Regions from separate parts of the Ramlibacter henchirensis genome, predicted to be linked through region 2. Evidence: predicted binding sites of a transcription regulator. Region 2 holds the regulator's gene; the other holds the start of a gene.
The links. Region 2 encodes NrdR, which represses ribonucleotide reductase genes. Its sites were predicted from a motif close to CACNANATNTNGTG; they were not measured.
Positions count from the first base shown of each region.

Region 1: the regulator NrdR is predicted to act here: its motif matches at 1,416-1,429, upstream of EZ313_RS07685 (ribonucleoside-diphosphate reductase subunit alpha).

Region 1 covers NZ_SMLM01000001.1:1,550,346-1,553,747, forward strand. Annotated here, with positions in the region: gene EZ313_RS07675 (sigma-54-dependent transcriptional regulator) at 1-552, shown strand, start outside; gene ampD (1,6-anhydro-N-acetylmuramyl-L-alanine amidase AmpD) at 536-1,120, shown strand; gene EZ313_RS07685 (ribonucleoside-diphosphate reductase subunit alpha) at 1,495-3,402, shown strand, end outside.
Region 2 covers NZ_SMLM01000003.1:184-3,585, reverse strand. Annotated here, with positions in the region: gene EZ313_RS18080 (lytic transglycosylase domain-containing protein) at 1-324, shown strand, start outside; gene glyA (serine hydroxymethyltransferase) at 579-1,823, shown strand; gene nrdR (transcriptional regulator NrdR) at 1,833-2,282, shown strand; gene EZ313_RS18065 (GspH/FimT family protein) at 2,286-2,810, opposite strand; gene EZ313_RS18060 (GspH/FimT family pseudopilin) at 2,965-3,402, opposite strand, start outside.

The sequences.
Region 1 (3,402 bases), on a different contig from region 2:
GAGCGCCGCGAGGACCTGCCCGCGTTGTGCGAAGCGCTGCTCGCCCGCATCGCGTCCGAGACCGGCATGCCGGTGCCGACGCTGTCGAGTGCGGTCGCGGAACAGCTGGCCTGCCATCCGCTGGCCGGCAACGTGCGGGAACTGGAGAACCTGCTGCACCGCGCCGTGGCGCTGTCGGATGGCGAGGCGCTGCAGGTCGATGAGGCTGCCACCGCGCCGGCGCCGTTGCCGCCGCAGGCTGCAGCGCCCGCTGCGATGCCCGTGTTCACGCCCGCTCCGATCACGGTCCTTCCGCCGCCGGTCGCCGGTGCCGCCGTGACGGCGGATCCCGCGGCCCTGCAGGCGGCCCTGCTGCCCACGCCCAAGGACCTGCAGGCCTGGCTCGACCAGCAGGAGCGCGAGATCCTCGTGCGCACGCTGCAGGAAACGGGCTTCAACCGCACGGCCGCGGCGCAGCGCCTGGGCCTGAGCCTGCGGCAGATCCGCTACCGCATCGCGCGGCTGGCCATCGCGGTGCCCGGCGGCGAAGAGCCGAATGAAACCGCCGCCTGACAACGCGCTCTGGTCAGGCGGCTGGTACCGCTTCGCCCGCCGCCTCGATTCGCCCAACTTCGGTCCGCGGCCCGCCGGAGCGGCGATCGACCTGGTCGTGGTGCATTCCATCAGCCTGCCGCCCGGCGAATATGGCGGCGACCAGGTGCAGGCGCTGTTCACCAACACGCTGGACTGGCAGGCCCATCCCTACTTCAGGGCCATCGAGGGGCTGCAGGTGTCGTCGCATTTCTACGTGCGGCGCGGCGGCGAGCTGTGGCAGTTCGTGAGCTGCGACGACCGCGCCTGGCACGCCGGCACCTCGTCGTGGCAGGGCCGCGACAACTGCAACGATTTTTCGATCGGGATCGAACTTGAAGGCATCGAGGGCGGGCCGTTCGAAGCCGCCCAGTACGAGGCGCTCGCGGGCCTGTGCGCGGCGATCTCGCAACGCTACCCGGTGCGCCACATCGCGGGCCACGAGCACGTGGCGCCGGGACGCAAGCAGGACCCGGGGCCGGGCTTCGACTGGCCCCTGTTGCGCGACAGCCTCGGTTGGTTGCCCGAGTCCTTTCCACCAGTGACGTAGTTGCCAATCGCGCTCTGCGGTCGAGTTGCGTGCTCGCCGCGTGAGGCGCCGCGCGATCGCGCGCATCGCGTGAAATCGCCCCCTGCGTGTACCCACGCGCGCAGCAAGCAGCCGCGCGGCCTTCAAGGGCATTTCGGCCGCGGGACCGCGCCACATCTGGGCAGTGGATGATGGTTCTCGAACTTGCGCGGCCTGCACGCGCGCGACGCGCCGGGAACCCACATGCTGTCCACAGCCTCTCCACTTGTGATCCACGGGTCAGCCACTAGGTATAGTGGCTTGCCCTGTCCCGGGACCCTATATATAGTGCCCCGCAGGTGGAGGACCGTTACTCGCGTCCCTTCCTAGAACAACCACACCAGCAGAGGAAAGACATGCAATCTGTGTCAAGCGTCGCCAGCACTTCCCCGCAAACCGTGACCGCGATCGGCACTGCGCCCGGCACCGGCCAGCCCGCCGCCAACCCGCTGGCGCACTACCAGATCATCCGGCGCAACGGCGCCGTGGTTCCCTTCGAGCCGAACAAGATCGCCATCGCGATGATGAAGGCCTTCCTGGCCGTGCACGGCACGCAGGGCGCCGCCTCGGCCAGCGTGCGCGAGACGGTCGACGGCCTCACCCAGCAGGTGATCCGGGCGCTGGTGCGCTCGCGCCCGGGCGGCGGCACCTTCCACATCGAGGACGTGCAGGACCAGGTGGAGCTGGGCCTGATGCGCGGCGGCCATCACGACATCGCCCGCGCGTACGTGCTGTACCGCGACCGCCGCGCGCAGGAGCGCGCCAGGCAGGGCACGCCGGCGGTGGTGGAGGCGCCGCTGCTGCACGTGGTGGACGGCGGCCAGCGCATCCCGCTGGACATGGGCCAGCTGCAGGTACTGATCGTGAACGCCTGCGCCGGGCTTTCGGCCGACGTGAAGCCGGATCCGATCGTGTCCGAGACCATGCGCAACCTGTACGACGGCGTGCCGATCGACGAGGTCTACAAGGCCGCGATCCTGGCGGCGCGCACGCTGATCGAGAAGGATCCTGACTACACCTACGCCACGGCCCGCCTGCTGCTGCACACCATCTTCAAGGAGGTGCTGGGCCAGGACATCGCCCCGGGCACGTCGGCCGAGGCCTACGCGGACAACTTCCCCCTCTTCATCAAGAAGGGCGTGGAAGCCGAGCTGCTCAATCCCGAGCTGCTCAATTACGACCTCAAACGGCTGGGCGCAGCGCTCAAGGCCGACCGCGACCTGAAGTTCGACTACCTGGGCCTGCAGACGCTGTACGACCGCTACTTCCTGCACGTGCGCAAGACCCGCATCGAGCTGCCGCAGGCCTTCTTCATGCGCGTGGCCATGGGCCTGGCGCTCAACGAGATCGACCGCGAGGCGCGCGCCATCGAGTTCTACGAGGTGCTCTCCAGCTTCGACTTCATGTCGTCCACGCCCACGCTGTTCAACAGCGGCACGCTGCGTTCGCAGCTCTCGTCCTGCTACCTGACCACGGTGCCGGACGACCTGGACGGAATCTACGAGTCGATCAAGGAAAACGCGCTGCTCTCCAAGTTCGCGGGCGGCCTGGGCAACGACTGGACGCGTGTGCGCGCCCTGGGTTCGCACATCAAGGGCACGAACGGCGAATCGCAGGGCGTGGTGCCGTTCCTGAAAGTGGTCAACGACACCGCCGTGGCGGTCAACCAGGGCGGCAAGCGCAAGGGCGCGGTCTGCACCTACCTGGAGAGCTGGCACCTGGACATCGAGGAATTCCTCGAGCTGCGCAAGAACACCGGCGACGACCGCCGCCGCACCCACGACATGAACACGGCCAACTGGATCCCGGACCTGTTCATGCGCCGCGTCATGGAAAAGGGCGAGTGGACGCTGTTCTCGCCCTCCTCCGTGCCGGACCTGCACGACAAGTTCGGTGCCGACTTCGAAAAGGCCTACGTCGCCTACGAGGAGAAGGCCAGGCGCGGCGAGATCAAGCCCAGCAAGACAGTGCCCGCCTCCGACATGTGGCGAAAGATGCTCTCGATGCTGTTCGAGACCGGCCATCCCTGGATCACGTTCAAGGATGCCTGCAACGTGCGCTCGCCGCAGCAGCACGCGGGCGTGGTGCACTCGTCCAACCTGTGCACCGAGATCACGCTCAACACCAGCGACACCGAAACGGCCGTCTGCAACCTCGGCTCGGTCAACCTGATGCAGCACCTGAAGGACGGCGCCATCGACCAGGAGAAGCTGCGCAAGACGGTCTCCACCGCGATGCGGATGCTCGACAACGTGATCGACATC
Region 2 (3,402 bases):
GAGGTCTTCGGCGGCAAGCTGGCGGCCTTCGATCCGGTGACCAACCTGCGCGTGGGCGTGAAGGTGCTGCAGGAGTGCATCCAGCGCGCCGGCTCGCTGCAGGCCGGGCTGAAGTTCTACGTGGGCGCCGCCCATCTGCCGGACGACGGCGGCTACGCCGACAAGGTCCTGGCCGAGTACGCGCGTCTGCAGCAGGTGGCCGCCGGGCGGGCCGTTCCTGTGATCACGCCCGCCCCGCCCGCCATCCGCACGATGGCGCCCACGCCGGCGGCGCCCGAGGCCGCCGCCCCGGCCGATCCGCAGAAGGTCGCTGCCTTCTATTGAAGCTGTTCGGCCGCGCCCGGTCTCCCCGGCACGGCCCCTCGGCTACACTTTCCCCGTACGCGACTGGCGATAGGCGCGGCGCCCCAAGGGGGTGGCCCGCGCTGACGTGGGACACCACTGGGAAGCGTACCGCGGGTAGATGACGTTGCGCCGCGCGCGATCGCGCCAGGGCGCCGCTCCTTTCCCCGCGATCCGCCGTTCGCCTGGGCAGCCCTTGTGCATCACAAGGACCATAAGTCTGGAAGGACTGCCGCATGTACCACCGCAACATCCTCATCGAGCAAACCGACCCCGAGCTGTGGGCGGCGATCACCGCCGAGAACCGCCGCCAGGAAGAACACATCGAGCTGATCGCCAGCGAGAACTACGCCTCGCCGGCCGTCATGGCCGCCCAGGGCACGCAGCTGACCAACAAGTACGCCGAGGGCTACCCCGGCAAGCGCTACTACGGCGGCTGCGAGAACGTCGACGTGGCCGAGCAGCTGGCCATCGACCGCGTCAAGCAGCTGTTCAGGGCGGACGCGGCCAACGTGCAGGCGCACTCGGGCGCGCAGGCCAACGAGGCGGTGTTCCTGGCCTTCCTCAAGCCCGGCGACACCATCATGGGCATGAGCCTGGCCGAGGGCGGACACCTGACCCACGGCATGTCGCTGAACATGAGCGGCAAGTGGTTCAACGTGGTCAGCTACGGCCTGGACGCCCGAGAGGCGATCGACTACGACGCGATGGAGCGCAAGGCGCGGGAGACCCGCCCCAAGCTGATCATCGCCGGCGCCTCGGCCTATTCGCTGCGCATCGACTTCGAGCGGTTCGCCCGCGTCGCGAAGGAGATCGGCGCCATCTTCATGGTCGACATGGCCCACTACGCCGGCCTGATCGCCGCCGGCGTCTACCCGAACCCGGTGCCGCACGCCGACGTGGTGACCTCCACGACCCATAAGAGCCTGCGCGGTCCGCGCGGCGGCATCATCCTGATGAAGGCCGAGCACGAGAAGGCGATCAACAGCGCCATCTTCCCCGGCCTGCAGGGCGGGCCGCTGATGCACGTCATCGCCGCCAAGGCCGTCGCCTTCAAGGAGGCGCTGTCGCCCGAGTTCAAGGCCTACCAGGAACAGGTGGTCCGCAATGCGCGGGTCATGGCCGAGACGCTGGTCGAGCGCGGTCTTCGCATCGTGAGCGGCCGCACCGAGAGCCACGTCATGCTGGTGGACCTGCGCGCCAAGGGCATCACCGGCAAGGAAGCCGAGGCGGTGCTGGGCCAGGCGCACATGACGATCAACAAGAACGCCATCCCGAACGATCCCGAGAAGCCCATGGTCACCAGCGGCGTCCGGATCGGCACGCCGGCCCTGACGACGCGCGGCTTCAAGGAAGAAGAGACCCGCCAGACGGCCCACCTGATCGCCGACGTCCTGGACAGGCCGCGCGATGAAAACAACATCGCCGCGGTCCGCGAGAAGGTGAACGCCCTCACCCGCCGCTTCCCGGTCTACCGCTAGGAACGCGATATGAAGTGCCCCTTCTGCGGCAACGCCGACACCCAGGTGGTCGAGACCCGGGTGTCCGAGGACGGGGACTTCATCCGCCGCCGGCGCCAGTGCGCCGACTGCGAGAAGCGCTTCACCACCTACGAGCGGCCGGAGGTGAACTTCCCGGCCGTGGTCAAGAAGGACGGCCGCCGCATCGACTACCAGCGCGGCAAGCTGCTGGCCTCGATGAACCTGGCGCTGCGCAAGCGGCCGGTGAGCACCGAGCAGGTCGACGCCGCCATGGAGCGCATCGAGGAAAAGCTGCTGACGCTGGGCCTGCGTGAGATCCCGAGCTCGCGGCTTGGCGAACTGGTGATGCGCGAGCTCAAGAAGCTGGACAAGGTGGCCTACGTGCGCTTCGCCAGCGTCTACCGCAGCTTCGAGGACATCGACGAGTTCAAGACGCTGGTCGACGAGGTCCGGCGCTAGGCGTCACAGGCACTCGCTGGCGCTCGCCTTGCCCAGGCGCGCTCTCCCGGTGGCGCTCAGCGTCACCTGACGGACGGCCGTCAGGCCCGCCCGCTGTTGACACGCCGTCAGCGTGCCGGCCTGGAAAGCACCGCCTATGGTGCGGGGCGCGCCCAAGGATGAAAACGAGATGTACCGGGCGACCTGCAGGTTGCCGGTGAAACGCACGTGCGGTCCGAGAGCCTGCGCCTTCTGGATCACCTCTTCCCCGGGCTCGACAAGCGCGTTGTTGTTGGCGTCGTGGAAGGTGATCCAGCCTTGTTCCCAGCCCCCGCTGTCGCTGCAGGCAGCTCCATTGGCGGATTTGCACAGCACGACCGGGCTGCCGCGCTTGATCGCCTCGCTGCGCGCCAGGCCGAGCGTGGCCAGCATCGTCATCGCTGCGTGATCCAGCTGCCTGGTTTCGGTGGCGCGGCGAAAGGAAGGAACACCGATGGCCAGCACGACCGCTGCGACGGCCAGCGTCGCCGCCTGCTCCACCAGCGTCATGCCGCTCGAGCGCCGCTGGAACGCCGCGGCCGGCCCGCTGGCGGCAAGGCATGGAGAGAGCGAAGTAACAGGCGGTGCAGGCACCGCCTGAAGCTATTCGCGAGTCAGGCCTTCGACATCCCGAATCGGGAGGAGGCGCGGACGCCGGCGCTGCTTACGTGACGGGGCAGGTAGGCGCCGGTTCCTTGCCGAAACTCAGGCGGCCCGTCGCGAAGACGTCGATCTGCCGGGCATCGCCGCCGGCGGTCTGGCACAGGTTGAAGCGGCCTGTCTGGACGTTGTCCGATGCCGTGACCTTGGCCGACCCGTTGCCGGTATACGAGACGTAGTCGGCCAGGTTTCCGGTTCCCTGGAGGATGAAGGAGCCGCTGAGGGCGCCGACTTTCTCGATGATGGTTTCGCCGGCATCGACCGAGGCGGAATCGTTCGCGTCGAGGAACACGATCCAGCCCTGCTGCCAGTCGCCCGCCGTGGTGCAGCCGGCCTGGTCGGCCGACTTGCAGACCACCACCCGCACCTGACGCTTGATCGCCTCGGTGCGCGCCAGCATCAGGCTGGTCTGCAAGGCGCTGGTGTGCGACTTGAGCCGGTT